2 regions of the Thalassotalea fusca genome follow, and region 1 is predicted to be linked to the other one. Evidence: predicted binding sites of a transcription regulator. Region 1 holds the regulator's gene; the other holds the start of a gene.
What was found. Region 1 encodes LexA, which represses DNA repair genes until DNA is damaged. Its sites were predicted from a motif close to TACTGTATNNNNATACAGTA; they were not measured.
Positions count from the first base shown of each region.

Region 2: ACSLUK_RS11730 (YebG family protein) is a predicted target of LexA. The motif match lies at 9,048-9,067, and genes of this name have one in related genera.

Region 1 is NZ_JBQRUN010000002.1:112,724-128,696, reverse strand. Features, by position in the region: gene ACSLUK_RS02950 (hypothetical protein) at 1-618, opposite strand, end outside; gene ACSLUK_RS02945 (GumC domain-containing protein) at 663-1,604, opposite strand; gene ACSLUK_RS02940 (winged helix-turn-helix domain-containing protein) at 1,890-3,728, shown strand; gene ACSLUK_RS02935 (SUMF1/EgtB/PvdO family nonheme iron enzyme) at 3,883-5,547, opposite strand; gene lexA (transcriptional repressor LexA) at 5,746-6,360, shown strand; gene coxB (cytochrome c oxidase subunit II) at 6,958-8,439, shown strand; gene ctaD (cytochrome c oxidase subunit I) at 8,451-10,040, shown strand; gene ACSLUK_RS02915 (cytochrome c oxidase assembly protein) at 10,057-10,614, shown strand; gene ACSLUK_RS02910 (cytochrome c oxidase subunit 3) at 10,646-11,530, shown strand; gene ACSLUK_RS02905 (DUF2909 domain-containing protein) at 11,652-11,861, opposite strand; gene ACSLUK_RS02900 (SURF1 family protein) at 11,894-12,673, shown strand; gene ACSLUK_RS02895 (redox-active disulfide-containing membrane protein) at 12,651-13,211, shown strand; gene ACSLUK_RS02890 (COX15/CtaA family protein) at 13,211-14,218, shown strand; gene cyoE (heme o synthase) at 14,228-15,139, shown strand; gene ACSLUK_RS02880 (SCO family protein) at 15,153-15,782, shown strand; gene ACSLUK_RS02875 (polysaccharide deacetylase family protein) at 15,809-15,973, opposite strand, start outside.
Region 2 is NZ_JBQRUN010000008.1:93,383-109,355, forward strand. Features, by position in the region: gene ung (uracil-DNA glycosylase) at 1-211, opposite strand, end outside; gene thrC (threonine synthase) at 279-1,565, opposite strand; gene thrB (homoserine kinase) at 1,588-2,571, opposite strand; gene thrA (bifunctional aspartate kinase/homoserine dehydrogenase I) at 2,571-5,027, opposite strand; gene ACSLUK_RS11710 (GGDEF domain-containing protein) at 5,358-6,314, opposite strand; gene ACSLUK_RS11715 (chemotaxis protein) at 6,314-6,922, opposite strand; gene ACSLUK_RS11720 (response regulator) at 6,919-7,284, opposite strand; gene ACSLUK_RS11725 (M48 family metallopeptidase) at 7,980-8,660, opposite strand; gene ACSLUK_RS11730 (YebG family protein) at 8,685-8,996, opposite strand; gene ACSLUK_RS11735 (DUF3718 domain-containing protein) at 9,399-9,737, shown strand; gene ACSLUK_RS11740 (alpha/beta fold hydrolase) at 9,795-10,499, opposite strand; gene moeA (molybdopterin molybdotransferase MoeA) at 10,516-11,721, opposite strand; molybdenum cofactor riboswitch at 11,962-12,166, shown strand; gene moaA (GTP 3',8-cyclase MoaA) at 12,153-13,124, shown strand; gene mobA (molybdenum cofactor guanylyltransferase) at 13,129-13,686, shown strand; gene moaB (molybdenum cofactor biosynthesis protein B) at 13,690-14,211, shown strand; gene moaC (cyclic pyranopterin monophosphate synthase MoaC) at 14,214-14,705, shown strand; gene moaD (molybdopterin converting factor subunit 1) at 14,720-14,968, shown strand; gene moaE (molybdopterin synthase catalytic subunit MoaE) at 14,970-15,428, shown strand; gene ACSLUK_RS11780 (HesA/MoeB/ThiF family protein) at 15,436-15,973, shown strand, end outside.

The DNA.
Region 1 (15,973 bases):
AGTCGCAACCGAAATTCCACAGATCACGGTGAACAATCCGAGCAATATATAGGAAGGTAGTTTTCCGTTATTCCAAACATAGTGTAAAGCGAAACCGAAGGTAACCAAGAAAGCACCACCAAGCTCATTTCCTGCTAATATCAAACCAGTGGAACCAGCCCCTTCGTCACCAGTCAATTGATAAGTACTTTTACCTAGACCTAATGCCCCTAATATGAAATTGAAAGATAAAATAAAAAAACTTATCCACAAAATTCTTTCAATGCTATTACTAGCAAATTGTTGGTTAATCTTAAAAATACTGCGGAAATATAGAAAAACTATGATTGGTGTCATGATTTTTAATATTAACGCGAAATCATAAACAAAATAAGCTGTTTTACCGTGTAACGCTAGTTGGTAAAATGGCCCGATGAAGAAAAAAAGGATGCCACTAACAATCCACAACATTGCCTTGAGATTTTGTTGTCCTAATAATATTAACAACAAAAAAACTAAGGGGGTCTTGTAAATAAGTGAAATCTTAAGGTCAACTCCCAAATAGATAACAGCAAATCCTGCAAGCATGTCCGCAAGTAAATACACAGACATCATTAAGATAGTTAGTTGATGCCACAAGATATTTTCGTTAAATATTCGAAGTTGATTCATGCCGGGCGGTATTAAGCAGTAACCTGCGATTTAGCTTGGCGATCAAGCCCATAAAACACAGCAATAATAACGGAAATAAAGCCACTAAAAATAAATGCAATAATACAAAGTAACGCTCTACTTGGTGCTGACTTTTCTTCAGGGACAATAATGGGACCAACTGTTTCAAACATCACTTCATCAGTAATATTGTTAAGGAGTAATATCTTAGTCTGTTCTCCAATTAGCCCGTATAGAATAGACTGAAGCTCTGAATTACCCGTTTGAACCGCTTTTTCTTTCAAGAGAGTAATATACTTTTCTGTTTCCCGCTGAGTCTTCTCTTGCCAAAATAAGTTCATTTCCTTGATCAATAAATCGAGCCATTCAGCCGCTATTTTTGGGGAATAATAGGAGAGTTCTATGCTTAATGTACCTTTTTTACTCGCGTAGTCTACCGAAATATTTTCTGAAAGCTTAGAGTAAGCTTCCCATGGAGTTGGTATAACACTTTTTCCTTCAGGTACTTCTCTCACCCACACCTTTTTTTCTGCATCATATAGTTTAGGGTCAATTATTAGTTGATCAGTACTCTTGTCCCACTTTTCTACTGCTAATAAAGCAACGGTTAGGTTATGTTTTTCTATGAAGCTCTGTAGAAATGCTCTTGATTTTAATAGTTCTAAGGCTACATCGGTCTTATCTGTCGAACCTTTGCCAATATTAATCCCTGCCATACTGGCAAGCCCGCCAAACTGTCCAGCTAGCTTTGCTAATGAGCCTCCACTTTCTGCGCCTTTCGGCATATACAGCCCTTTTGCAGTATATATGTTTGGCTTGCTGATCGCGTATCCAACCATGAGCGCTGACCAAAAACTGGTAAAGCAAAAAATGAAAACCTTATACTTCCATATAAAACGGGGTATTAACGACAAAGTTAATTGTGGTACTTCTTCTTTTGATAAATTGCTCATGAGATTTTTATTAATTAGTTTGAGTTAAATTACGTGCAGAAATCGGGTGCATCCATACGCGTTTGCTAGCGGGGAGCATAATAATACATTTTACCCGCGAGTGGTATAGCCAAAAAACTTGGAACAGTATGCGTTCCTCGTAGTAAAGGACTAGCAATTGAAATTGATAGACGAAGTTCACTTTAACAAATCTACTACAAATCAACTTACAAATTAATTGCCATTCCTGAGTGCGATTCAGTTAAGATACTCTTGAATGTTTAAATTGCGCCAATAATAAAAACAATGCTTTATCAGTTTCAAAATTTCGAGTTTAACAGTGAGAGTTTAGTGCTCACGCAAAATGGTGAACCAGTTGCCATCCGCCATAACGAAGCTAAAGTCCTACTCGCACTCATTGAAAATTTAGACAAGGTGCTGAGTAAAGACGATATTTTGTCGATGGTTTGGCAAGAAAAGATTGTTTCTGATCAGGCTGTATTTCAAAACATAAGTCATTTAAGAAATATTATCGGCACGAGTGCCATCAAAACATTTCCCAAGCGTGGCTATCAATGGCAATTACATATAACTTCAGTAGCGCAGCAGACGCCACCTTCAGCTCCTTCACTCACTCTTGATAAGGAAGACACGAAAGTAAGCCCTGAAAGCATTGCTACAAGCCCTAAGCTTTTATTATCTATTGCCGTCTTTCTTGTCGTATTCATTGTGCTCGTATTCATGAGTAAAAATGCATTTGAATCAGACAGCACAGAAAGCGAAATCGTACGAATCGGCTATATTCCATTCTCACTGACAGTGGCTGACACGCGCTCTACCATTCGCTTAGATGATAGTGAATCTATTGATATTGCAACACTCGAGAATCTGACAACTTCGGCATTCGCGGCTGCACAAGAATTGGAATATCGAGCCATATCGGCTGAATATCCCCTAGTGTTGACCGGAACTGCGTATTTTTTCGAACAAAACTACCACCTTGATTTCGTTTTAAAGGGACCGGTGCGTCAATGGCAAGGGCAATTGACCGATGATTCACTACCGAGTTTGCTGGAACAATTGCATCACCATTTGGCTCAACCCTTTATTCGTAAAATTGTGAGTGAGCCACGCTCACCTGAGTTGCTGCAAGCGTCTTTATCGATCGCTCACCAGCAATCCCCTGATGACTTAATTGTGCTGGGACAGTTAATTGATAGCTATATTAAGCTGGGTGAATACGAAAAGGCGATGACACTCGCTGATAAACTCTTAGGCAATGCTCAAGCGCAACAAAATATTCAGCAACAAGGTGTCGCATTTTTGTATCAAAGCAGAGTGCTAACACAAAAGCAGTTATTTGAACTAAGTGAAGTTAAATTGATTACTGCTAAAGAAAAATTCACTCAGGTTAATGATTTGGCAAGGCTTATAGATTCTTTTCATGCTCATTCATGGATTAACCATCAATTTAACGACTATGAGGCGATTAAAGATAATCTGACAAGAGCAGCAATGTTAGCACTTGAAATTCAAGATATAGAGCGTGAGCTCCACGCGCTAACCTATTTGTCGGTAATGGCACATAAACATAGAAAAACGGAAGATAAATACACTTTCTTAACCAAAGCGGAACAAAAAATGACAGCGTATCAATTGCCGATTTATCGTTTCGCGAAAATTCCATTCCATCATGCAATATATACTGACAGTAAAGACGGCAAAGAGCCTCATCTTAGAAGGGTACTTGAGTATACAGAATTGACCCCAGACCACTGGGTTGCCCAGTCGAGTAGAGAACAACTCATGCAGTATTATATCGACAAAGGTCGATTGCGCGATGCACAACAATTACTGAGCCAAGCGGTAACAGTCAATGCGGATAACGCTTATTTAAAAGCACTTTATGCAAGGGCTAGCAAGCAGCAGACTGAGTTTATTCGTTATGCAAAGGAAGCCTTCGAATTGGCGCAGTTAGCGGGTATTAATAGCATCAGCTTAGATGCAGCACTAATGTTATGTAGCAATCCAGATACGCAAACAGATTTTGACTTCTACTCGCAATTTATTAGTGAAAACGCGACAGCAAATTGGCGTAAGAACAATCAGAATGTACTCGCATCATTAAGCTTAATTGAACAGTAAGCGAGTTTGATTAGTAGAAATTACGCATTGACTGCCTAAATCACCTTGGTGTTTAGTCAATTGATTGCAAACAACGCCAGAAAAGAAAGAAATAAAGAAAAGAACCAGCAATAGCTTGATACAAATGGCTATTGTTGGTTCAAATAATCAGTGACTAAGATTGTTCAATCGAAAACCAATTGAGTTTCCAGTCATTGTCGAGCGATCTCAATGTAATTGTATGTTTGCCTTTTTCCAAATGAATGGTTCCACCGTTTTGCGTTTTCCAGTCATGGTAGCCGCCTGTTGCGTCAATTTTTTGAACTGTGAGTTTTTTGGACTCGTTGTAAATTTCAAATCCTAGGGTGTTCCTCGGAGATGCAACACGATAAGACAGCTGATACGCACCTGATTTAGGAACTTCAATTTGATAGCTCATCTCAGCACCTTCACCGATGCCTACAGCACCTGTAAGGTTATAGCCTATGCGACGAGATTTATCTGAGGTAAATGAAATACCAGTGTTGTTTTTTGTATCGGTTATTTTAGTCGCCCATTCGGCTTCAACTTGCGCGGGTAGCTTAACCCAACTAGCCGCTTTAGTTACTGGGGGAGCATAGGTGCTTTGTGTGTGTCGCCTAACTGCAACCACTGTATAATCATAAGCATGCGCTGGCACGTTGCCATCTATAAACTGCATTTCATCAATATTATTGGCTATCATCTTAAACATTTTTCCCGGTAGTGCATTGCGATAAACGCGATAACTAACAGTATGGTCATGCTGATCGTTGTCCCAGGTTAGCCTAACACTATTACTGTTTTGACTAATCTGAAGATTTTTTACCGGCGCGGGGATTTCGGGTAGCAAATCACGGCGTTTCTGTGCTTGTTGTTGAGCAAATTCAAGTGATAGGATGAATTGCCTAGTTTCGTTCGAAATCGGTGGGATTTGGTTATCTATTACCAACCTAAATCCGTTGACACCACCAGAAAATATCTCGTCTGTTGAACGGCGGTTAGCTAATGGAAAGTGACTCCAGTGCCAGCTACTACCACGGACTACACGACGATCACACTTACCGTCAATACGTGCAGAACCATCTGTTGGTGCACCTTCATAAGTTCCTACGTAGCAATCGGAGAGAAACTCGACTACATTGCTGACCATATCGTGTAATCCAAATGGGTTTGGCTTGTACATGCCAACGATACTGGCGTAGCCAGAATTATCTTCGCAATTTGCAACTTCACCGGTCCAATTGTAGTAGCTTGTATTGTTATTGAGCTGCAATATGCTTTCACCGCGTCGATCTCCGGTATTTTCATAATCACAAACGAGCGTATTGTCTTTATCATCTCCAAAGTAATAATCGGTTTTAGTTCCAGCACGCGCAGCATATTCCCATTCGGCTTCAGAAGGTAGTCGATAGGGTCTGCCAGTTTCTTTTGCTAACCATTGTGCGTACGCATTAGCGGCTTGCCAGTTGATACACACAACAGGCTGATGTTCACTGGTGTTTAGCCTGTTGGTTTCCCAATTTCCTTTGCTGGGCAATAAAAACCACACATCTAACTCGTGTCGGCACGTTTGAGGTACAGGATAATTGGTCATTTCAACGAAACGACGGAATTCAGCAACAGTTACCTCGTACTTACTCATGCCAAAAGACTGGATGTTTACGGTGTGAATAGGCTGTGCATTAGCACGGCTAGTTGACCCCATTTTGAAACTGCCAGCAGGGATTTGTACCATGACAGGTTCGATTGGTTTATTGATAGCGTAGGACACACTGCTAGTGGCAATACTCATAGCAATTAAAAGCTTAGTTATTTTCATAGTTATTCCTCGTAAAAGACTGGCGCAATATGAGCAATAGCGCGGTGAAAAGTCCTATGAAAAACCTAGCTTTAGCTAAAAATAGAAAAATTTTAGAAATATGAATAGATAATTTCTGATTAAATTCAGTACATACCTTGCGTTTATTTACAGGCTGTATACAATGACAGTGATACTGTTCAAAAATACAGGGCTGTTATGCGACCACTTACCCCAAGACAACAACAGATCTTTGATCTGATTAAAGAGAAAATATCAGCGACCGGCATGCCACCAACACGTGCGGAAATTGCTGATTTTTTTGGTTTTAAATCGGCAAATGCGGCGGAAGAGCATTTAAAAGCTCTGGCCAAAAAAGGTTACATTGAAATGTTGCCAGGAACCTCGCGTGGCATTCGACTAGCTGAAGAGTATGCCGAAGAACAAGGACTACCACTTATTGGCCGTGTCGCTGCAGGAGAGCCAATTTTGGCGCAAGAGCACGTTGAAGAGCGTTATCAAATTGATGGTAATCTTTTCCACCCTGCAGCGGATTATTTGTTGCGGGTAAATGGCGAAAGTATGAAAGATATTGGCATATTAGATGGTGATTTACTGGCTGTGCATCAAACGACTGATGTGCAAAACGGTCAAGTAATCGTGGCGCGTGTAGAAGATGATGTTACTGTTAAGCGCTTTAAAAAAGAAGGTAATGTGGTGTATTTACATGCTGAAAATGAAGACTTTGCACCGATCAAAGTAGATCTCGCTAACCAACATTTTAATGTTGAAGGAATTGCCGTTGGTGTAATTCGTTCTGCTGACTGGATGTAATTGTTTTATATATCATCGCTAACTATTAGGTTTATTGGCGGAATGTTCAATAAGCCTAACTTTTACCGTTTTTTGAATCTTTTCTTACTCTCCTAATTAAATCCAATACCAAACTTCCTATCTAACGCGTTTTCAAACGAGTTTTAGATTAAAAAGTAATCAGTAAAAATTTTTCACGAATTTGTCAAATCAGCTTTTTTTCGAGTGCCTGCTTAAAAATACGACAATTACTGTAGTTCGTGTCACCACTGCGTTATAGCGCTTTTAGAGTGGTAACTCTATTGTTTTTATTGCCATTTCTAAGCATAGCACGCTAAATTAAAAATTGACCTAGTTTAATAATTAAGTAATTCTAGATTAGAAAGTAAGCAATAATAAGAATATGGTGGTGTTACGGTTTCTTGCGGAAGTCAGTAGCAAACGCCAAATCAAAAATAACAACAGAAAAATAAAAATGACGTGCCTAGCATGAGCTGTGTATTACTGCCTAAGCATGACTTTACATTTAAAGGGCGGAGGAGATGTCGAGTGAAAAGACGTAACCTAGGTTGGCTGTTATTGGGGTTTTTAGTTTTACCCGGTATAGCTTGGGCTGAAATGGAACTTAATCTTACCCAGGGGGTAACAGAGATAAGTCGAGAAGTGTATGGCTTACACATGTTCGTGCTTTACATCTGTACGGTAATTGGGATAGTCGTTTTTGGTGCTATGATTTGGTCGATGATTTTTCATCGAAAATCGAAAGGCGTAACACCAGCAACATTTCATGAGAGTACAAAGGTTGAGATTATTTGGACGGTAGTGCCAATTCTCATTTTGATTGGTATGGCGATTCCTGCAACCAATACGCTCGTTGAAATGGAAAACAACGACAACTCTGATATCACTATTCAAGTCACTGGTTCTCAGTGGAAATGGCACTACAAATATTTCGATCAAGACATAGAGTTTTACTCTGTATTGGCCACTCCACGTGAAGAATATGACAATCTAAATGGCCAGTCAGCGGAAAAAGGTGAACACTACTTACTGGAAGTTGATCGTCACTTAGTTATTCCGGTCAATAAAAAAGTTCGATTCTTAATTACGTCTGATGATGTTATTCACTCTTGGTGGGTACCAGCGTTTGCTGTTAAACAAGACGCTAACCCAGGTTTTATTAATGAAGCTTGGACCATCGTTGATGAACCAGGGATCTACCGCGGCCAATGTGCTGAGCTTTGTGGTAAAGATCATGGCTATATGCCTGTTGTCGTTGAGGTAAAATCTGAAGCAGACTATGCCGCTTGGATTGATGAGCAAAATAGACTTATTGCAGAAGCTGCTGCAGCTGAGCAAGCGTCGTTAACTGCATCGCTGTCTAAAGAAGAGCTTATGTCGTTAGGTGAACAAACTTACACTGCGTATTGTGCAGCGTGTCACCAACCTTCAGGGATGGGATTACCGCCAGCATTTCCAGCCCTTAAAGGAAGCCCAGTTGCGACCACAGGGCCCATAAACACTCATATTGATATTGTATTGAACGGTAAGGCAGCAATGCCAGCCTTTGGTAAGCAATTAAGTTCAAAAGAAATCGCAGCAGTTGTGACTTATGAACGAAATGCATGGGGTAATGACACCGGCGATCTAGTGCAAGCCGCAGATGTTAAAGCTGCCAGTGGTGGCGCCAGTACCGCTGTACCTGCAGTGAGTGAAGAAGTTGTGGAGACGGTACAAGAAGCCGCTGCAGAAAAAGCACCTGCTGAAGACCTTTCAAAAACATATTCTATGGATGAGCTCATGGCGATGGGCGAGCAAGTATACAACGGTAAGTGCTTAGCATGTCATCAAGCTAACGGTGCAGGGCTACCTCCAGCGTTCCCAGCATTAAAAGGCAGCCCGATGGTGTTGGGTGATGTCAGTGCGCATATCGACATGGTATTAAATGGCAGCCAAAAGAACCCAGCAATGACGCCATTTAAAGATCAATTAACAAAAACGGAAATCGCGGCAGTGGTGACTTTTGAGCGTAACGCTTGGGGTAACGACACCGGCGATCTAGTTCAACCAGCAGATGTAGATGCTGCGAGTGCGAAGTAAGGGGAAGCATTATGACGACTGAAGCTATTCATGACTCGCATGACCACGAGCATCATGATCATAAAATGACGGGATTAAAGCGTTGGTTGCTAACAACTAACCATAAAGACATTGGATCTTTATACCTTTGGTTCTCGTTTATCATGTTTTTAACTGGCGGTGCCATGGCAATGGTGATCCGCGCAGAATTATTCCAGCCTGGTTTGCAAATTGTCGACCCAGATTTCTTTAACCAAATGACGACAGTGCATGGTTTGATTATGGTGTTTGGTGCCATCATGCCGGCATTTACGGGGTTGGCCAACTGGATGTTGCCGATGATGGTTGGTGCGCCTGATATGGCATTACCACGACTCAACAACTGGAGCTTCTGGATTCTACCTTTTGCTTTCAGCATCTTGTTGATGTCTTTCTTTATGGAAGGTGGAGCACCTAACTTTGGTTGGACGTTCTATGCGCCACTGTCTACAACGTACAGTAATGGCAGTACAGCGTTCTTCGTGTTTGCGGTTCATATTATGGGTATTTCGTCAATTATGGGAGCAATTAACATTGTTGTAACCATAATGAATATGCGAGCGCCAGGTATGACGTATATGAAAATGCCATTGTTTGTCTGGACGTTTTTCATCACAGCATACCTACTGATTGCCGTTATGCCAGTATTGGCTGGAACGGTAACTATGGTACTTACCGACACCTATTTCGGCACAAGCTTTTTTGACGCTGCTGGCGGCGGAGATCCGGTGTTGTTTCAACATATCTTCTGGTTCTTTGGTCATCCTGAAGTTTACATCATGATACTGCCTGCATTTGGTATTGTTTCAACGACTATCCCGGCATATTCTCGTAAAAAGTTATTCGGATATAGCTCAATGGTATATGCAACTGCCTCAATTGCATTCTTATCATTTATCGTGTGGGCACATCACATGTTTACGACAGGGATGCCGTTATTTGGTGAGTTGTTTTTCATGTACTGTACGATGCTCATTGCCGTCCCAACTGGTGTTAAGGTATTTAACTGGGTGGCGACTATGTGGCGCGGTGCTATTTCCTTTGAAACATCAATGTTGTTCTCAATTGCGTTCGTTATCTTGTTCACTATCGGCGGTTTCTCCGGTTTGATGCTGGCGATGACACCGATCGATTTTCAATATCACGATACTTACTTTGTTGTTGCCCACTTCCATTATGTATTAGTAACTGGTGCGTTGTTTTCTATCTATGCAGGTGTGTATTACTGGCTGCCAAAATGGACGGGTTACATGTATGACGACACTTTAAGTAAATGGCACTTCTGGTGTTCATTGATTTCGGTGAACTTGTTGTTCTTCCCAATGCACTTTTTAGGTTTAGCGGGTATGCCTCGACGTATTCCTGATTATGCATTGCAATTTGCTGATTTTAACAAGTGGGTCAGTATTGGTGGCTTCGCTTTTGGCCTATCACAACTTATTTTCTTAGTGTTAGTGATTAAGTGTATTAAAGGCGGTAAGAAAGCTGAGGCTAAGCCGTGGGATGGGGCAGAAGGGTTGGAATGGACGGTACCAAGTCCTGCGCCTTACCACACCTTTGAAAAACCACCTAAAATTGACTAATAACAGGGGATAACTCGTGAGTACAACGCAAGATCAAAGTCAACGAGAAGCTAATACACAGAGAACGGTGAAGAAGCTCGTACTAGTGGTGTTCGCTATGTTTGGGTTTGGTTTTGCACTTGTACCTTTGTATGACGTGTTTTGTGATATTACTGGGTTAAACGGTAAAACAGCGAATACGGCGGCGGCAGTGAACGAAGACGGAATAGATACTTCCCGTACTATAACCGTGCAATTTCTTAGCAGAACAGCGAAGGGAATTCCGTGGCAATTTGAACCTATGATGAATGAAATTAAAGTGCATCCAGGTGAAATGAAGTTAGTGAAGTTCTATGCAAAAAATGAATCTACTCGCGACATAATCGGACAAGCAGTTCCGTCGGTGTCGCCTGGAAGAGCCGCGCTGTATTTTCAGAAAACCGAATGTTTTTGTTTTAATCAACAGCCGTTAAAGGCAAGCGAAGATATTGAGATGGCATTACAGTTCTATGTTGATCCTGAATTGCCCGACGATGTGTCTACGCTAACTTTGTCATACACTTTGTATGACATAACGGGCAAAGTCGAATCATAAGCGTCATACGCGAATACATAGGGGAATAGCTATGACTACAAAAGAATATGAAACTTATTACGTACCGGCGCAAAGTCACTGGCCGATCGTAGGTGCAGTCGCATTATTTTTAATAGCGATTGGCGCGGGCAGTTACGTGTCTAATCTAAACAATCCTGAAGGCGGTATTGGCGGTTACGTACTAATTGCGGGTATTGCACTTATCATTTACATGATGTTTGGTTGGTTTAATAACGTCATTGAAGAGTCAATGTCGGGCAAATATAGCCATCAAATGGATAACTCATTTCGTCAGGGGATGAGCTGGTTTATTTTTTCAGAAGTCATGTTTTTCGCGGCTTTTTTTGGCGCGCTACTTTACGCTCGAACACTTTCAGTGCCTTGGCTTGGCGGCGAAGGCAATAATGCGATGACCCATGCCGTATTATGGCCTGAGTTTGTTGCAGAATGGCCGCTTATCAAAACACCAGACGGCACCGAAACAACGGCTATGGGGTGGTATGGGTTACCATTAATCAACACCATCTTATTATTGACCTCTTCATTTACTGCTCACTTTGCACACGTTGCGTTGGAGAAAGGCAAACGTGCACAGCTTAAAGTTTGGCTTAGCATAACGGTTGTATTAGGCCTCGTGTTCTTATACTGCCAAGGGCTCGAATATTCTCATGGGTATGCTGATGAAATGAAGCTGTACTTAGATAGTGGTATTTATGGCAATACATTTTATCTGTTGACTGGCTTCCATGGTATGCACGTAACATTGGGCACAGTGATGCTAATTGTGATGCTAATTCGTGTGTTCAAAGGTCATTTTACACCTGAAAATCATTTTGCCTTTCAGGCAGCAAGTTGGTATTGGCATTTTGTTGATGTTGTTTGGGTGGCACTATTTATCTTTGTCTATATTATTTAATTAATACATATGATTAAGAAAGAGAAAGCACTGGCTTTCTCTTTTTGTTTGTAAGATTGAGTTGTGTAAAAATTGAACGCACATGCCTGCTCAGCATTTGCCAGAATAAACAAATTTGTTTTTAGTAGGGCCTTGGATTTGGCGTAATAACGCCAGTTAATATGCCGATCAGTAATAATAAGACGATGAACGCTGATGTCATTACACGACGACCAATAAATTTTGACATGTTGGGCTTGTTTGGGTCGTTACTGTTCATAATAACAAGTGCTCTGAACAAGTTATAAATCATAAAGATGAGCAAGCCGACAACGGCAATCTTAATAAACATAAACCCTCATTATCAGGTGGTAGTAGTTGATTGTGTCAGCCGTAAACAGCAAACAAATAGTAAAACAAGTCAACTGGTTAATTGTTGTACTTACTTTGCTGGTATTTATTGGATTAATCAAGCTGGGATTGTGGCAATCGGCAAGAGCGGTTGAAAAAGAGCAACGTTTGGCGCGTATTGAGGCGCTAACAAGTCATCAGGCACTTAACTTGGCACAAATATTAGCCATGAAAGATGGCAGTGAAGAGATTAATGATCTGCCTGTGACAGTAACGGGCGATTTTGATGAGCAACATATTTTGCTTTTAGATAACCAGGTAAACAAGAACAGCTTAGGCTATAGAGTGTTACAGTTGGTATCGACCGAACATGGACTATTGCTGGTTAACTTGGGTTGGGTAGCAGGTAGTGTAAATCGCGACATACTGCCCGATATTCCACCTGTTATGGGGCAGCATCAATTTAATGGGCATGTCAGAATTATTGAAAAAGGCATACAACTGGCAGAGCAAAATTATCAAGATTCACAATGGCCAATGAGGGTTCAGCAAATAGAGCTGGCGAAAATTTCACAACTTTTCGGTCAAAAATTGTTGCCCTTTGTGGTTTACTTAGATAAAAAAGAAAGCATAGGGTTTGAAAAAAACTGGCAGCCTATCGTAATGCCCCCTGAAAAACATCGCGGTTATGCATTTCAGTGGTTTAGTTTGGCGATTACGTGGATGGTGTTGATGATTTCAGCAAGCTGGTATTTCATCCGTAATAAAAATAATAACAAGAAGGAAGGATATGAGTCAGGGGCAGTTGAGTAAATCTCGTCGTAGTCTGTTACTTGTAGTGGCGGCATTTGTGATTCCTATCGTGTTGGCGAAAATCGCGCTAACACAGCATTGGTTTAATTACGGGGTAACCAATCAAGGCGATTTGCTCTCTGGTGAGCGCAACCTTTCAGACCTTGGGGTAGCAAACATTAATCAACAGCGAAAATGGCTGATGTTAGTGTACAAGCCAAGTGACTGTGATGAACTATGCTTAACAACGATAGAAACCATTCACAGCACTTATGTTGCTTTAGGCAAAGAAATGCCGAGGGTAACACCCGTACTACTGACAGATAGTGAACTCACTACCGATTTTTCCTCTCAAATACCTATCAACAAATGGCAAGTTGAAAACTACCCTGATCAAGCCAAAAGCTTACTGACGCGCCAAAATATCTTGGTTGTTGATCCGCTTAGTAACGTTGTTTTAAGCCATAAAATGCCTACTTCCGCAGACGATTTAACGGCTTTTGGCAAGGCAATTCTTGCTGACATGAAAAAACTATTAAAATATTCGAGGATTGGCTAATGACAGATCCTCACAAAAAAACGCTAAGAAAGCTCGTAATTCTCAGCATCTTGTTGGCACTTGTTGTTGTTGCTTTAGGGGCATATACCCGACTGACGCACGCCGGACTGGGCTGTCCGGATTGGCCTGGTTGCTATGGCCAGATAGACGTGCCACAAACGAGTGAGCAAATAGCCAAAGCGGAACAAGCATTTCCTGATCGTCCGGTTGAACCAGAAAAAGCGTGGAATGAAATGATCCACCGTTACTTTGCCGGTAGTTTAGGGCTATTGATTTTAGCCATAGCCATAATGGCAATAAAGCACCGCCATACAGGTGTGCCAGTGAAGCTGCCGCTGTTAATACTTGCTATCGTTATTTTTCAGGCGGCTCTTGGCATGTGGACTGTGACCATGAAGCTAATGCCTATAGTCGTCATGGGGCATCTATTAGGCGGATTCACGACGCTTTGTCTCTTGTTCTTGCTCTACTTACGCTTAAAACCGTATCGAGTACCAGGGGGTGACTCTCGGCTTCGTAGCACTGCGAAATTAGGCATAGTGGGCATTGTCGTACTAACTCTACAAATCGCTTTGGGTGGCTGGACTTCATCAAACTATGCCGCCTTGGTATGTGTTGAATTACCTATTTGTCAAAGTGGTTGGACAGAAGCACTCACGTTTGACAACTCCTTCGATGCTATTCCACCCAAAAGAGAGACATATGAGTTCGGTCACTTAGATCACAACGAACGAGTGACTATTCATGTAATGCACCGAATCGGCGCAATTATTACCACGCTGTATTTATTCTGGCTGGTTATACGTGTATTTAGCAGAGCGGAGAGTCATTATTTTAAGCAAATATCCTTTTTGTTGGGGTTAGTATTAGCGACGCAAGTTGTCCTTGGTGTCAGCAACATTTGGTTTTCTCTGCCACTTGCTGTGGCGGTCAGTCATAACGTTGTTGCCGTCTGTTTAATGCTAGTGCTTATTAAATTGACCTATAGTTTAAGTCGGAAGATATAGGAAGTTGTTATGTCAGAAATCTCCACGGATGTCACACACGCTATGATTAGAACAACGCCTGTATGGCGAGATTATTATGAAATTACCAAACCTCGTGTAGTAGCACTACTTGTACTAACTGCACTAGTAGGCATGTGTTTAAGCGTTCCGGGCGTGATTCCATGGCAAATTTTAATACCGTCAATGTTAGGCATAGGCTTATTGTCATCGGCTGCTGCTGCGATTAATCATATTGTTGATGAACGCATTGATAGTGTAATGAAACGCACTCACAATCGTCCGTTGCCGAATGGGCGTGTATCTACGCGTAGTGCTATCATTTTTGCAAGCTTACTCGCGGTTACTGGCTTCATCATGCTGTATGTATGGGTTAATCCACTTACTGCTTGGTTAACGCTGTCGGGTTTAGTCGGTTACAGTTTTATCTATACGATGTACCTTAAACGTGCCACACCACAAAATATCACGATAGGTGGCTTAGCTGGAGCAATTCCACCTCTGCTGGGCTGGACATCGATGACTAATGAAATTCATCCTAATGCGCTATTATTGGTGCTGCTGATATTTACTTGGACACCGCCTCATTTCTGGGCACTTGCCATCCATCGAAAGGATGATTATGCCAAGGTAAATATTCCTATGTTGCCGGTCACGCATGGCGTTAACTTCACCAAAACTCAAATTCTACTTTATACCATCTTACTGTTTGTTGTAGGTTTGCTGCCTTACCTCGTCGGTATGAGTAATTGGCTATATTTGATTGGCGCGGTTGCACTTAATCTAGTTTTCTTCGTATATGCGTGGAAACTCAAATTTAATGCTGATGAGAATACTGCTATGGACACCTTTAAGTTCTCAATTGTGCATTTGATGTTATTATTCATAGTCTTATTATTAGACCATTATTTATTACCCTTGTAGTTGAGTGCCAAAGATGAATAAAGTTTTAGCTGCAATTATTGCTGTAGTGGCAATTGCTAGTGGTGCGTTTGTTTTTCAGTCTTATTTTCGACTTGCTCAGCCGGAGTTTGCGCTGTACTACCAAACACCGCGAATGGTGAAGCCATTCCAGCTTATCGATCATAATAATCAGGCATTTGACAACAGTACGTTGGCTGGAAAGTGGTCTTGGGTATTTTTCGGTTATACATCGTGTCCAGACATTTGCCCGACAACATTACAAGAGCTTAATTTTAATTATGACCAGCTAAAGTCTGTCGCGCCGAACACGCAAGTATTACTGGTGTCAGTTGATCCAAGCCGAGATACAACCGACAAACTGTCGCAATATATTGGCTATTTTAATGCAGAATTTAAGGCATTAACGGCTGATCATAGCCAATTGTTTCCATTTGCGCGTAATTTGGGACTAATGTACGCGATTAATAACGGCGAACAGTCAGAGAATTATCTGGTCGATCATAGTGCTTCGTTGGTTCTGATTAATCCTGATGGCGAAATTGCTGCTATTTTTAAACCCACGCATGAATTGGGCGAGCTGCCCATCATAGATGGACAGCAAGTGGTCAGCGACTTCGAAAAAATTGTTCGCCTATTTGGCTAACTAACTCATGTTAACGAGTGGCCTAGTTATAACGGATACCACTCGTTATCGGGACGCAAAATAAACCAGGGTTTTGAATACCAATAATAGCGTCCGGGTTCGCTTATACTTGGTGCTGTGCAATTTCCGCGTACACGTCCAGGGGATAAATCGTTGCTAAAGTTTATGGTAAAGGTCTCTTCATCAAGCCA
Region 2 (15,973 bases), on a different contig from region 1:
CCTGCCCTTCACCATGGTAGGGATCTTGACCTAAGATCACCACGCTGACTTGTTCAACATCGGTAAAACTGAGCGCATTAAATACATCTTGTTCTACCGGATAAATGACCTCGTCAGCCCGTCTTTGCTCCGAAATAATGGATTGCATTTGCTGATAGTAAGCTTTGCCAGCTTCCTGTTCGAGTATGTTGCGCCAGTTTGTTGAAGTCATAATTAGGTCATCATCAATAAAAAAGGCAGTATAAAACTGCCTTTAAATAATTCAAGCTTTAGCAACGCTACTTCAACAGGTAATCTCGCAATTGTGCAAAGTCTGGTGCCATGTCTTCAGATAAAATGGTTTCACTTGCACAATCTGCTAATTCTTTTGGCAACCCTATTGGCTGTCCCAACGTGCTTTCTACTACATCTTTAAACTTAGCTGGGTGCGCCGTTCCTAAGAAAACGCCAAACTCATGTTCTTTGGCCAAATAATACAACGCTTTATAGGCCACCGCTGCATGCGGCTCTGAAATATAACCCAACTTAGCCAAATGAATCATCGTCATTTGTGTTTGTTCCTCATCAATGGATACTGACGATACACAATCACTAGGGACAATTCCCGACGTCAACATATGTTCTACGCGTGGCCAGTTGTTAGGGTTACTCACGTCCATTGCATTCGACATCGTTGCAATGGTGTCATTAGGTGCCCACTGCTTTGTTTCCAAGTAGCGAGGTACAGTATCATTGGCATTAGTTGCCGCAATGAAACGTTGAATGGGCAAGCCCATCGCTTTAGCAAATAGGCCTGCGGTTAAATTGCCAAAATTGCCACTTGGCACAGAAAACACTAAATCCTGTAAGGCTGCTTTGCCTTTTTGGCGGTAGAGTTGTGCTACGGCTTCAAAGTAATAACAAATTTGCGCGAGCAAACGACTAATGTTGATAGAGTTAGCGGAATTCAAGCCAATAGTATCTTTGAGTTCCTGATCATCAAATGATGCTTTTACCAATGCCTGACAATCATCAAATGTGCCATCAACCGCCAGTGTTTCGATATTTCCGCCCAACGTCGTAAACATCTTTTCCTGCAACAAGCTGATTTTACCTTTAGGGTACATGATAACCACGCGAATGTTTTCGATACCGTGAAATGCATGTGCAACCGCAGCGCCCGTATCTCCGGAAGTTGCAGTGAGAATAGTAAGCTTTTTATTTTGGTTAAATGTCTGTAGGCATCGCGCCATAAAACGCGCACCAAAATCTTTAAACGCCAACGTTGGTCCATGAAATAGTTCCAATATGGCACGGTTTTCTGAAATAGGCTGAACCTGTGCAGGAAAGTTAAATGCTTCAGTGACAATATCGCTAAGCTGAGCACGAGAAAGATCGCCTTCAACAAACGGGTATAAAATCGTAACGCTACGCTCCACTAGCGGCATAGCTAATAACGCTTCAACATCTTCAAATTGAGGGATCTCTTGTGGAAAGAAAAGCCCCTGACTTCTTCCAAGCCCTTGTTTTACAGCACCGGAAAAACTGACAACTTCACTACTATCTTTTAGATTATAAAAATTCACTACTTACTTCCTATTAATTCTTCTATTGTGCACTAGCTTCGATTAACACTGCACCAGCTGCATCTGCTTTGCATACATGAACAAAGCCATCTCCATGACCCTCAGCATCGCTAACTAAATAATTGTCGGCTAACCAAGCTGCATATTGCTCTGCTTTATCTTGGTTGTCGGTCACGCAAAATAATGTTGGTCCCGAACCAGAGATCCCCACAGCTAAACACTGTTCCGCAGTAAGGTAATCACACGCTTCTTTAAAGCCAGGTAAAAGGTTTTGACGATAAGGTTCTGCGATAACATCTTTCAATACCGAAAATGCTTGCTGTTTATCTTGTCGATGACACGCATCAACAAATGTCGCTAGATTTTGACCAAAGGCAATTACATCGCTTTTAGGATAGGCGTCTGGTAATACCTCTCTTGCCGCTTTGGTAGAGACATTAATACCGGGGTATGCCATCACAAAAAAGCAATCTTCAAAAATAGGCAGTGCTCTGGCTATCACGTTATCATTTGGCACCATTAGCTGTAAGCCACCAAGAAAACAAGGCGCGACATTATCATAATGTAAACTGCCACTAATTTGCGCTTCCATTTCTCCCATCATCCGCAGTAGGGTTTGCTGGTCAAAACTCACATCATAATATTGGCGGTAAAACTCGTTTAGTGCCTTAATTGCGCCAACAACAGAGCAGGCACTAGATCCAAGCCCACTGCCAACAGGCATTTTTTTATCTAGCGTAATTGCTACAGGCACTGTGCGATGCCCTGCGAGTGCTAAATGTCGGTTAAATAGCAATAAACAATCCCAAACGATGTTCTGTTTGTTTTCCTTTGGGAGTTTATCGGCAAATGCACCAGTTACTGTTAACTGATCTAGTTCAGCTTTTTCTACCGATATTACGTCACCGAGAAACGTACCATCGACAGGTTTAACTGCCAGCCCCAACACATCAAAACCGACATTAACATTGCCGATTGATGCTGGGGCAAATACTGAAACACTCATTAATGTTGTTGCTCCCAAGCTAATGTTCTTAATAAATCACCAAATACCCCAGCAGCCGTTACTGCAGCACCAGCCCCATAACCACGCAATACAAATGGTAGTGGCTGATAATAGCGACTATGTATTGCAAGTGCATTCTCGCCATCTTTCACTGCAAACAATGGATGTGACTTGTCTACCGCTTCTATAGATACTTTACATTGGCCATCAACGATTGTGCCTACATACCGCAACACTTTGCCTTGCTCTTTGGCGAGCTCAACGCGCGTTTTAAATTGTTCGTCTAGCTGTTTCAAGTTTTCCATGAACGTGCCAACATCACCACTAGCATCAAATTCCGCAGGTAATACTGATTCAATGTCGATGTCACTTAACTCTAGTTGCATGCCTGACTCGCGCGCCATAATTAATAGTTTACGGGCAACATCCATACCGCTTAAATCATCACGAGGATCTGGTTCAGTGAAACCATTTTCTTTCGCTACTGCCGTTGCGTCAGACAATGACATACCTTCTTCCAATTTGCCAAATATATATGATAAAGACCCTGAAAGAATCCCTTCAAATTGCAATAGTTCATCGCCAGCTTTTATCAAGCCTTGTAATGTATCGATAACAGGTAAACCTGCGCCAACAGTTGTTTCATAGAGAAAACGACGATTGGTTTCACGCATTGCCTTACGCAATGCTTGATAGTACTCCCATGAATCTGTATTGGCCTTTTTGTTTGGAGTCACCACGTGGAAGCCTTCTTCGATAAAATCGATATAACTCATTGCCAACCGTTCATCGGACGTACAATCTACCAACACAGGGTTGATGAGATGGTTATCTCGCACAAACGCTTTTACGTTGGCTGCATTTACTTCAACAGCATTGTGGCCTAATTTTGAACGCCAGTTGTCAAGATCGATACCATTTTCATCAAATACCATACCTTGTGAATTGGCGACGCCGTATACTCGCAACGCTATTTGTTCAGACTTAAGTTTTGGCTGTTGACGTGCAATCTGGTCAATTAGTTCACTCCCTACTACGCCACAACCGACAATAAACACGTCGATCGCTGGTTTGTGTGAGAAGAAGTTTTGATGGCTGACCTTCATCGCGTCTGTGCATTTACGTTGCTCAACCACTACTGAAATACTGCGCTCTGATGAATCTTGTGCAATCGCTACAACATTCACTCTAGCCTGTGCCAAGGAGCTAAAAAATTTCGCCGCAACCCCCTGTTGATGATGCATGCCGTCACCGACCAATGAAACGATTGACAGTTCACTCACTAAATCAACGGGCTCTAATAAGCCATTAAGTAATTCTAATTCAAACTCTTGATTAAGGCTTTGTGCAGCGCATGCAGCATCTGCGGAATGAATACAAAAGCTGATACAGTATTCACTTGACGACTGGCTAATTAGAACGATGGATATATTTTCACGACTCATTGTCGCAAAAACTCGGCTCGCCATGCCCACCATGCCTTTCATGCCAGGGCCTGACACATTGATCATTGTAAGGTTATCAAGGTTTGAAATCGCCTTAACCTGCTTTTTCTGATCATTTTCGTTGGCAATAAGTGTGCCTGGCGCACTTGGATTACCCGTATTCTTGATTAAACAAGGAATGTGAAACTGTGCAATTGGTCCAATTGTCTTTGGGTGCAAAACGCTAGCGCCAAAATACGATAGTTCCATCGCTTCCTGGTAAGACAAGTAATCGAGTAATTTTGCATCTTTGATCATACGCGGGTCGGCATTGTAAACGCCATCAACATCTGTCCAAATTTCACAGCATTCAGCTTCGGCACAAACGGCTAGAACTGCCGCGGAATAGTCTGAACCATTTCGGCCAAGAGTAGTAACCTGACCAGCTTTATTCACGCCAATAAACCCTGGCATTAAGGCAATTTTGGCTAGTTGCGGATAAGCTTTTTGAAAACGTGATTTGCAAACAGTCAATTCGGCCACGGCATTAAGTGAAGAGTCATTAGTTTGCAAGAAGTTCTCCGGTGCAAGCAATGACACATCTTGTTGTTTAGCGGCAAATAAAGCGTTGAGCATAGCTACACTTAAGCGCTCGCCAATACTGATAATGATTGCACGTATATGATCTGGGCAGTAAGTTAGCATGTTGGCACCATGCAAATATCGGCTCAACTGTTCGCGCCAGTGGGCTAATGTAGCAACCACATCGCTTGCCTTAAAGCCCACAACACTTTGCTCAAGGTCTGAGATTATGCTTTCTATGGCTGATGTAAAATGCGCTAAGTCTAGTTGCAATTTGGCTTCATCTGTAATGTTTTCTGCCATTGCAACCAAATGATTAGTCACCCCTTGCGGTGCTGACACCACGACCGCTACCGATGATTCTTCACTCGCTTGACAGACGATATCGGCAACTTGCCTAAATCGATCAGCATTGGCTAATGATGAGCCCCCAAACTTCAATACACGCATTTTTTATTCCCCTAAAAACGAAAAAAGCCCGTGACCTTTTTATGGGTCACGGGCTTTGAAAAATCTGTTTATTTTACACGTCAGCCAGCAACCACCATCCCAATAAGGGTGGTAGTGGTAATAATGGTGATTTGACGAGAAAATGTATTCATGGCTATTAAAATGCCTGATAGAGAAATAGCTGTCAACCGTTTATTTTGCATAAACGCGCTTCGTAGTGAATAACTAAAGAACAAAATTGAATAATCAAACAGGATTTGGAATAACAGGCAATAACCACTTTCATTTGCTATTGCCCTTTATCATAAGTAAAAAGCTGATGTGTTCGCCCTACTTAACTAATTCCTCAATGAGTGAAGGGGCCAAACAAACTTGATTCCTGCCAGCAGCTTTAGCCGTATAAAGTGCGGTATCTGCTTGGCTAATTAAATCTTCGTAACGTGATTGATCATCACGCAAAACAGCAACGCCAACACTGGCTGATAATCTGATTTCATGATGCTGATACTTTATGACTAACTTTTCAATGGCGTTACGGATACGTTCAGCAACATCACTCGCACCAGTAAGATCAGTTTCAGGCAATATCACGGCAAATTCTTCACCGCCATATCGGCCAAATAAATCGCATAACCGTAACAACGACTTGATCGCATTTGCTGTTTCAAGCAACACAGTGTCGCCACATAAATGCCCATAGTTGTCGTTTAATTTTTTGAAGTGGTCTAAATCAAACATCACAAGCGCTAACCCATGCGAGTATCGACGCGCCCTTGAAAACTCTTTTGCTAAACACTCTTCCCAATGTTTGCGATTAAAGATTTGCGTTAATCCATCAATACGATTGGCTTGTGCTAAATCATCAAGTACTTTACCGAGTCGCGTTTGGTAATGACAAACGTCAGTAGCGTCTTCAATCATGATGCAAATATGAGTTGTTTCACCATTTTTTTGTACAGGTAAAAATGTACAATTTTGCGCCATAAAATGGCTGTCTGTAGTGATAGGACGTGTATGGGGTAGCTCAAATAAATGGTGACGCTGCTCCCAAGAACAAAATGACTGAGTGTTTAACTGAACAACACTACTTAACTTTCGCTCAAACCATCGTTGTGGTAATTCAGGAAATACACTAAAGATGCTCTTGCCAATAGCGTCTTTCGGCGACTTGTTGGCATGAATTTCTAAGAAACGATTCCATGTAACGATTTTATATTCTAAGTCAACAATCAACACTCCGGTGTTAATTTGATTGTTGATTATGTTGCAAAATTCGTCGTTTACCATCAGAACTCTTCTAGTATACGGTCTATCACCGTTTTAATATTAACAATGGCAGATTCAGGGATAAGTAATATCATGTCACAATTGAATGAATAATCAGTCACTTGATAGCTTATTTTTACTTTCAATGCCAAATCCCAATTAAATGCTTGCTGCGCCAAATGCTGAGACAATGTCAATTCCGATGCTGAAATGAGTCGCGGTGCGCTATATGACATTTGATTATCAATTTGACTCGCAAACACATTTAAGAATGTCGTTGTAAGTATCGAGCTTAAATCAATAATTTGTTCTTCAGTCGAAATCTCATTTGGCTCATACCCCAGAATATCTGCAAGTTTGTCAGAATCTTCTGGCTGGTACATCAATAAAGCTTCACCGCGAATGCCTTCATAACCAAAAAAGCCTTGGCTGACCACTGCTACTTCACACTCTTCTGAAAACAAAGTATTGGTCAAGGACTCAGAATCTACTTGCTCAATACTGGGCACACGAAGATAAACAAACGTATCCAAATAGCGAGCTAGTTGATCACTCGCTTGCCCCATCGCGACATTAATTATTTCTTGCAAACAATCTTGCTGATCTTCATTAAGATTAAGAGAGTTCATAGAAATCCATTTTGCTGTAACTGACTAGTTAAAACATCTAATTGAACAGGTTTTCTTAGAAAAGCTTTCGCACCTAAGTCGAGCACTTTACTCTGCATTTCGGGCTGAATGTCTGCAGAAATAACAAAAACACTGACATCAATGTTATTTGCTTTAATACCTTCAAGCACTCCGACACCATCTAATATAGGCATAGTTAAATCGAGAAATAAGAGGTCGACGGAGTTGTTTTTGAGAACTTCTAATGCTTCTTCACCATTAGTAGCAAGCTGGGCATTAGAAGATAATGATTCCGGGAGGCTTCTTAAGACTTGCTTACGAGCCAAATTAGAGTCATCGCAAATTAAGACTGACAGACTCATCGTGGGGGTAGTCCTTGCAATTATTATTATTATTGATTGCCTTAATTTACCTTAAATTTACGAAAGTGTTAATGAAAAATCGAACAAATTACACACTTTTTTGTAAAAGTTGCGCTATTTAGGGTTAGCTTGCTGTCAAATTTGCGCAAAATAGCTTATTTGGATTTTTGCCGCTAGCAATCTAGTTTGAATTGCATAACGTATGCCGATGAAAAGTAGCCGATGAAAATTTCACTGTGAAATGAAGAGATAAAATGAAGAGAGGAACAAATAGGTTAAACAAAAGCGTCCTTGCTTCACTTTTGAACATCGCTCGTTGGTATTATTAGATAATGCTAAGTTTAAATTTATATACATACCTATGCACCTAGCAAGATGTTCAACGACACCAACGAAAGCATTGCAGAAAACATATATAATCCCGCAATTTTAAGGCTATCACTGTTAATCTTCATAACTTCCCCCTCACATTATTTGGTAAATCGTCAATAAACAGACACTTACCCTATTCAGATAAGATCAAACAATATTTATGCCAAACATGAAAAATGTTTATTTGCTATTGCTTTAACGTCACCATGCTAGCCAATATTAATAGCAGATGTGATGCTATGTCTGCGGCTGAATCGTTAAATTCAGTATTAATGTGTAATTTGAAAAGGGTGAGACAGGGGCTTAAGTAGGGGTTGTATTGATCAAGACCAGTTTAATGGGGTTCGATGAGTACGAAACCAGTCTTTAGCCTCTTGATAATTGGGGTAATATTCAGCGACTTTTTGCCAAAACTTCTGACTATGATTTAAATAGAACCGATGCGCGAGTTCATGCACTATAACGTAGTCGACTACCCACGCGGGTGTCATCATCAGCAGATAGTTAAAACTCAATACCCCTTGATTGCTGCAACTACCCCAGCGGGCACTGTATTTACGAATCCGGATTTCACGATAGTTTGTTGACATACTCTTGGCAAATGCGTCTACCCTTGAAGGGATATAATCTTCGGCCTTTTTTCGCAGAAATCGTTCGAGTAGCTTTTTGATCTTCTCCTTATCAAGACTCGTTTCATTTGACCGAATAAATACGGTTACTTCTGAAGCTAATTCAATAACATTTGATTTGTTAGCCCGTTGAATACGGAGAGTTTTGAAAATACCGGCAACAAGTATTGAATCACCATCACAGAAATTGCAATACAGATGTGAATTTTGGCTCTGTGACTTAAGGTGTTGCTCTATCCATCGGCGCTTTTTTGCCACCAACGTGGCAATATAGGCGTCACTTATACTGACTGGCGTCCGCACAAAAATCTGCTGGTTGCGTACTTGAATAGCAATGCTCTTACGCCGAGCACTACGAACAATTTGATATTCCATTAAGTGGTAAATTGAATGCGCGAGTTAAGCCGCATCTTCTTTATCAGTTTCTTGCTCTGTACCTGATACTGCCGCTTTTTTCTTTACTGGTTTTTTGACAACTTTTGGCTTTTTAGCTTGTAAAGCGATCAAAACATCTTCCCTATGTTTCGCTAAATAAATACTCAGTTCTTCTCGAGCACTCTCAGTCAACTCAATCGGAGCAGACTCAAACATTTCAGACAAATTGTCCGCCATATCGAGCATTTTATCGTATTCATCTGCGGCTTTCTTGTCCATAAATGTTTCAACCTCCACACCATGTCTAATTACGACAAATCGACTTTCAACTGCCATGCTTTTCCCTTACTAAATTTCACCAGGATCAATGCTCAGCGCAAACACCAGAGCTGTATACAAATACAGTATGATACTGCATTTAGTAAATAGTGCAAGTGTTGTGTGTAAAATTCGTACGGACTGCCATGTTGGCCATGCGTTCAAAGCCACATATCTAGCAAAAAATCATGTCAAAATATTTCTATTTTGCGCTAGATGTAAAAGCTCGTAACGGCCTTAATTTTCCCTTTCTCAGATTTACTAGTTTATTCAAGCACTCCCTGAATTTATAAGCAAACTAGGCATACATTAATGTTTACATTCAGCTGAATTTTTGATGTCACTTTTTCGCAGGAATGATCCACTATTACACTAGGACTCACGTAAGAAAACGCAGCATCTACTGCTAAGGTATCGACCATGAAAACTAAATTGACTTCTCTTATTATTGCGTCTGCATTTTTAGCTGGTGCTAGCTTCAATACATCAGCCGCAATGGATCCCTACTTAGAAAAATCTTTGATTGACGTCTGTAAAGCAGTCAAATCAAACAAACTAATAAAATATTCAACCACAATGCGTTCTTATAGGTTTAGGGATAAAATGATAGTGGATCGTCTTATGTGTAATGGCGATAACGTGATCGCTTTCGCAGAGAAACATAATGCTTTTAAAACAGCCGCAAGATTAAAACGCCGTGTTGGTAAAGTAACCATTACAGATATTGCCGCTTTAGACAAATGGTCTGTAAATTTCTAGATATACAAGATCAATTGATTCGAGCCAATCAAATACAATAATCGTATTTGATTGGCGTTACAACCAAGACGCAAGTGCTTGAGCAAACGCCGATGGATGTTCCAACGGCAGCATATGTCCGCATTGAGCCACTGTGAGCACTTGATGCACTTGATAACACTCAACGCTTTCAACCAACTCCCTGCGATTAACCAGCGGATCGTCATTTCCTAGCAAAAAAGTCAAATCAATCGTTTTCTGGCAGACTGCTTCTAAAATGTTTGACCGCTCAGTAGAAACCGACAACTGATGTTTAAAAACTTTAGCGCCTAATGCTTTATCCATAGCTTTCATACAATCAATAATAGACTGTTCTTCTGCGCAATCTGAATGGAGTTGCCCCGCAATGCGCTTAGACGTTACCCCACGATATTCATTTTCTTCCATCCAATCGAGCACATTACGCCGTATCTCTATTTCTTTAACGGGTAAAGCTTTAAGGGAGTTAGAAACTATCATCAATTTTTCAATGGCATCTGCAAATTGTAACGCCAGCATCCCGGCGATATAACCACCTAATGAAAAGCCAACAACATAACCTGGAGCATGGTTAAGCTGAGCGCCTAGCCTATCGATAACCTCTGCTAGCGATCCTTTATCTGGAATGGGCAAATGAATGAAGTCATATTCTCGGTAAATTTGGTTATCAAGTAACCCCCACGATTGTGTCCATAGCTGTTTCGTACACATGGTGCCAGGAATAAAATAGACCCTTTTTTTCATATTACTCATATGATTGTTAGCACATATGTGGCCCAAACATCTCGACATTGACCTGAGAGCCAGCTTCAATCCGCCCCTGCTCAGCTTCAATTACTATATAACACTCGCCATACGCCAAACTCGTCATGATTCCAGAACCTTGACTACCGGTCGCAGTGACTAGGAGATCGCCAGTTTCATTTTTGTGTAGTGTAGCGCGTTGATACTCCTTTCGCCCTTTCCCTCGCTTGATGTCGTGTGTTGTAATCGCTGACAGTAGCAAAGGCTCAGCCTTATTTTGCCCTTGCAACTTCTGCAACGCTGGCAAAACAATTTTGTCGGTAGTGACTAGCGCAGACACAGGGTTACCAGGCAAACCGAAGAAATAACTATTCGTCAGCTGACCACAAGAGAACGGCTTACCAGGTTTAATAGCTACCTTCCAGAAAGCAATATTACCTATTTTATCTAAAACGGCTTTGGTGTAATCAGCATCCCCTACAGAGACACCGCCAGAGGAAACAACAATATCGGCCTTGGCATCTGCTTCAACAAATGCTCGTTCTATCGCATCAGGATCATCTGGAATAATGCCAAAATCAAACACCTCACACTGGCATTGCTTAAAATAAGCAATTAACGCATAGCTATTACTCTCATAAATGGCACCTTCTGCAAGCGCTTCTCCCACTGGCGTAAGCTCATCTCCGGTTGAGATTACAGCGACTCTAACACGACGAATAACGTTAACTTCGGCTATCCCTAATGAAGCCAATACACCAATATCAGCGGCTTTAAGCTGACGGCCTTGAGTAAAGACAACTTGTCCATGTGAAATATCTTCGCCAGCCAGGCGTACATTGCTGCCATTTTTTGTAGGAAGCTCCAACGAAATCATCTGGCCATTTGCCTGACACTTTTCTTGCATTTGCACGGTGTCGCAATCTGCTGGCATTTTCGCCCCAGTCATAATTCTTATGCACTGCCCGTGCTGTACAACCCCATCAAATGGTTGACCTGCAAGTGACGTGCCTACCATTTCAAGTGGCTGATCAGCTGTTAACGAATCAAATGCAAACGCATAACCGTCCATCGCTGAATTATGGTAAGGCGGCACATTGACTTGACTTACAACGTCTGTGGCCAGCGTTCTACCTAAGGCATTAGCAATTGACACATTTTCAACATCAGATAGCGGTTTAATAATACTTAGTAGCTGCTCTACAGCAACTTCGTGGGGCATCAAACTCCCGTAGGAACAACAATCACTCATATGCTTTATTACTTAATCCAAGAACGAATAATATTATTGGCTAAAGCATACGCCGATTACAGGGCAATTCCTACGTTTAGTGATCTAAATCAACTAATTCGCAATTGGTCAGCAAAGCATTCGCTTTTACTATGAAATTTAGGTATAAAAACCCTACGCTGTAGTGTCTTGTTGCTTTATTACTTGATTTATGAAGCACAGTCTACTATGTAAAGATAATGACGCCGAGCTTCTGTCGCTAAACTGATTGTCAGCATGTGGCTTTAGCCGCAACAATAACTTTAATTAGGGGTTGTTGAGCTTTGAGGTACAAAAATGTACAGCAAAGTTCAACAACCGCTAACGTGTTGCCAGGGTTATAGGTGGAAACGCCTTAGCCTCCCGATATTTGGAAAGGTGAGATGTTAACTGACAATTTTGGTCGCAGGTTTTATTACCTCCGGCTTTCGATTACTGATGTTTGTAACTTCAAGTGTAATTACTGTTTGCCTGACGGCTATCAGTGCACTAATGACCGCGAGTTTCTTTCTCTTGATGAAATTAAGTGTTTAGCAAGCTCATTTGCAGGATTAGGCACAGAAAAGATTCGCATCACCGGTGGCGAACCGTCACTGCGCAAAGACTTACCGGAAATTATTTCAGCTTGTAAGCAAACCACTGGCATCAAGACAGTTGCGCTTACAAGCAATGGTTACAAGTTGCCGTACCACTTGCCACATTGGATTGATGCAGGTTTAGATGCCTTAAATATTAGCATTGACAGTCTAGATGCACGCCAATTTCACGCCATTACAGGCCAAGATAAGCTGGCCACAATTATGAAGGGCATTGACTTAGCGTTACGTAATGATTTTACGCGTATCAAAGTTAATACCGTTTTGCTTAAGCAACACAACAGCAATCAAATTGACCAGTTTATTGATTGGATAAAAGACACACCAATTACGCTTCGCTTTATCGAACTGATGGAGACAGGGGACAATGCTATATTTTTTGACCAGCAGCATGTGTCAGGCCAAAGTATCAAAGCAAAGTTACTCAATGAAGGCTGGCTACCGTGTATTAGAGATCGCGCTTCAGGGCCGGCTCAAGAATTTTATCACCCCAACTACGCTGGTAAAATCGGTTTGATCATGCCGTACGACAAGAATTTTTGCCAAACATGTAATCGCTTACGCGTGAGTTCACTGGGCAAACTTCATCTTTGTTTGTTTTCCGAAAATGGCATTTCATTGAAAGAAGCTTTAGCGTCTAATGACCCCCTACAAGTTCAAGCTGCTATTACCGAGCTTATGTCCAACAAAAAAGCAACTCACTTCCTACAACAGCGTATGACTGGCGCAACATCGAATTTGTCGATGCTAGGAGGTTAGTAACATGGCAGATTGTTTAGGCGTCGTCCTTGCTGGCGGATTATCCAGTCGCATGGGAACCAATAAAGCCAACTTACAACTTGGTAAGCAAACTCTGCTTGAACGTGCTTCAGCGCTTTTGCATGACTGTGGGTTGGGCAAAGTTGTCATCAGTAGCAAAGATCAAGTAAGCGATCTTTATGATCATCAAGGCCCTGTTGGCGGAATATACAGCGTATTCAAACAGTGTCGCCCTCATTCCATGCTTATCGTGCCTGTCGATTTACCTTTATTAACAGCAACAGATATCGGCCAACTAAAAACGATTGGTGAGCTAAGCAATAAAGCAGTTTGTTTCCAAGGTCATAGTTTGCCTTTGTACCTACCAATTAACGGATTTGTTGAAAACTTTTTTGCCAAACAGAGTCTATTTTCGCAAGAGAAAGGCCCGTCAATTAGAATGATGTTAGGGCAAATTCCCAGTCAAGCGATTGAAATTACGCAGCCTAAATCGCTAACTAATGTCAATACGCCATCTCAGTGGCAACAAATTCAAACGCATTTTAACGACAAGAGGATTTAACGCATGTCGATGCCAATTTCAGACTTTAAACCGCTTTCAATCGCAGTATTAACAGTTTCTGATACTCGAGACGAATCTACTGACACATCGGGACAATTACTGATAGACGAACTTACTACGGCAGGCCATCATTTGTATGAAAGGAAACTTGTCATCGATGATGTTTACCAAATTAGAGCGGTCACTTCGCAATGGATTGCTGACCCTGCCGTTAATGTCATCATTTCAACTGGCGGAACGGGTTTCACTGCCAGAGATAATACACCAGAAGCTATGTCCCCACTGTTTGATAAAGCGATAGAAGGCTTTGGTGAAGTATTTCGCACAGTATCGCTCGATGAAATAGGCACATCGACGATGCAATCACGTGCATTAGCAGGCATGGCTAATAAAACTGTTATTTTCTGTGTGCCTGGCTCAACAAATGCCTGTCGTACGGCGTGGCAAAAAGTAATTCAAGAGCAACTAGACGCTAGTCATCGCCCATGTAACTTTGTTCCACATTTAAACTTGGCTAAGGGTTAGTAATGGCTGCTGGTAACAAACTCACCCACTTAAATGAACAAGGTGATGCCAATATGGTTGACGTCACCACCAAAGCTGTTACTTCTCGCACAGCAACTGCTATGGGCACGATTACCATGACAACAGAAACACTTAAGCTAGTCGTTGAAGGTAGTCATAAGAAAGGTGACGTATTTGCCGTTGCGCGTATTGCGGGGATTCAAGCGGCCAAGAAGTGCAGTGACTTGATCCCCTTGTGTCACCCGCTCATGTTATCAAAAGTGGCCATCGACTTTGAAGTTGACCACGATAACAACCAGATTCATGTGTTGAGTCTATGTAAACTTTCGGGCCAGACAGGCGTGGAAATGGAAGCATTAACAGCAGTTTCTGTTGCCTGCTTAACACTTTACGACATGTGTAAAGCAGTCGATCCTCACATGACAATAAGTAACATTCACGTAACCAGTAAAGCTGGAGGTAAATCTGGCGACTGGCAGCTTGACCAGCAATAAGTCGGAGTTTGACTATGATCACAGTTCACTTTTTCGCGCTATTTAGGGAACAACTAAATTGCGATCGCATCGAGCTAGACGCACAAGAGCTCAGTACCGTTGCCGATATTTCAGCGCATTTGGCAGAAAAGTTTGACGACTGGCACAAGTTAACAAGCACGTATCAAGTGTTAGCTGCCGTAAATCAAACAATGGTAGATGTAAATACGCCCGTAAAATCAGGTGATGAAGTTGCATTTTTTCCACCCGTTACAGGAGGCTAATGTGCAAACAACCGTAGAGATCCAAACAGCCAACTTTGATCAAAGCGAGCTATACAAAGAGCTACAACAAGGTAATGTCGCAGACGGCGCCATAGTGACATTCACAGGCCAAGTAAGACAACGAAACCTCGGTGATGATGTCGTTGGTCTCTCACTTGAACATTACCCCGGCATGACCGAAAAAACGATTGCAGATATAGTGTCGTTAGCAAGACAAAAATGGGCAATTGGCAAAGTCATTGTCATTCACCGAGTTGGCGATTTGAAGGTCGGTGAGAACATTGTATTTGTTGGCGTTACTGGCCCTCATAGGGGCGACTGCTATGCAGCCAACGAATTCATCATGGATTTTCTGAAGATCAAAGCGCCCTTTTGGAAGAAGGAAATCACCACAGCTGGTACACGTTGGTTAGATGCCAAATCGACAGATCATAAAAAAGCACAACAATGGGAAAACTAACTAAGTCATGCTGACACATCAGGAAAAACTTCGTTATAGCCGTCAAACAATCGTAGAACAAATAGGTGAAGACGGACAACTTGCTCTTAGAGACGCCAGCGTGCTAATCGTTGGCTTGGGCGGTTTAGGCAACCCCGTCAGCATGTATTTGGCGGCAGCTGGCATTGGAAGGCTATTTTTGGCAGATGGCGATTCCGTTGATTTGTCAAACTTACAACGGCAAGTGCTATTTTCCCCCGAAGATATCGGCCAAAACAAGGCTCAGCAAGTTAGCGAGCGTTTACTACAAAACAATCCTGATGTAGAAATAGAAGTTATTGACGAAATGCTTGATGATGAGTCTATGGCTTACTACGTTGATCAAGTGGACATTGTCGTTGATTGCACCGATAACATTGAAGCGCGCTACCTAATGAATCGTGCCTGTGTTGAGCTGCAGACTCCTTTAGTTATTGGGGCGGCTACTGGGTTTGATGGCCAGCAAATTGTTATAGATCCTCGAGAAACAACAAATGCCTGTTATCAATGTTTATTTCCTAAAGCTG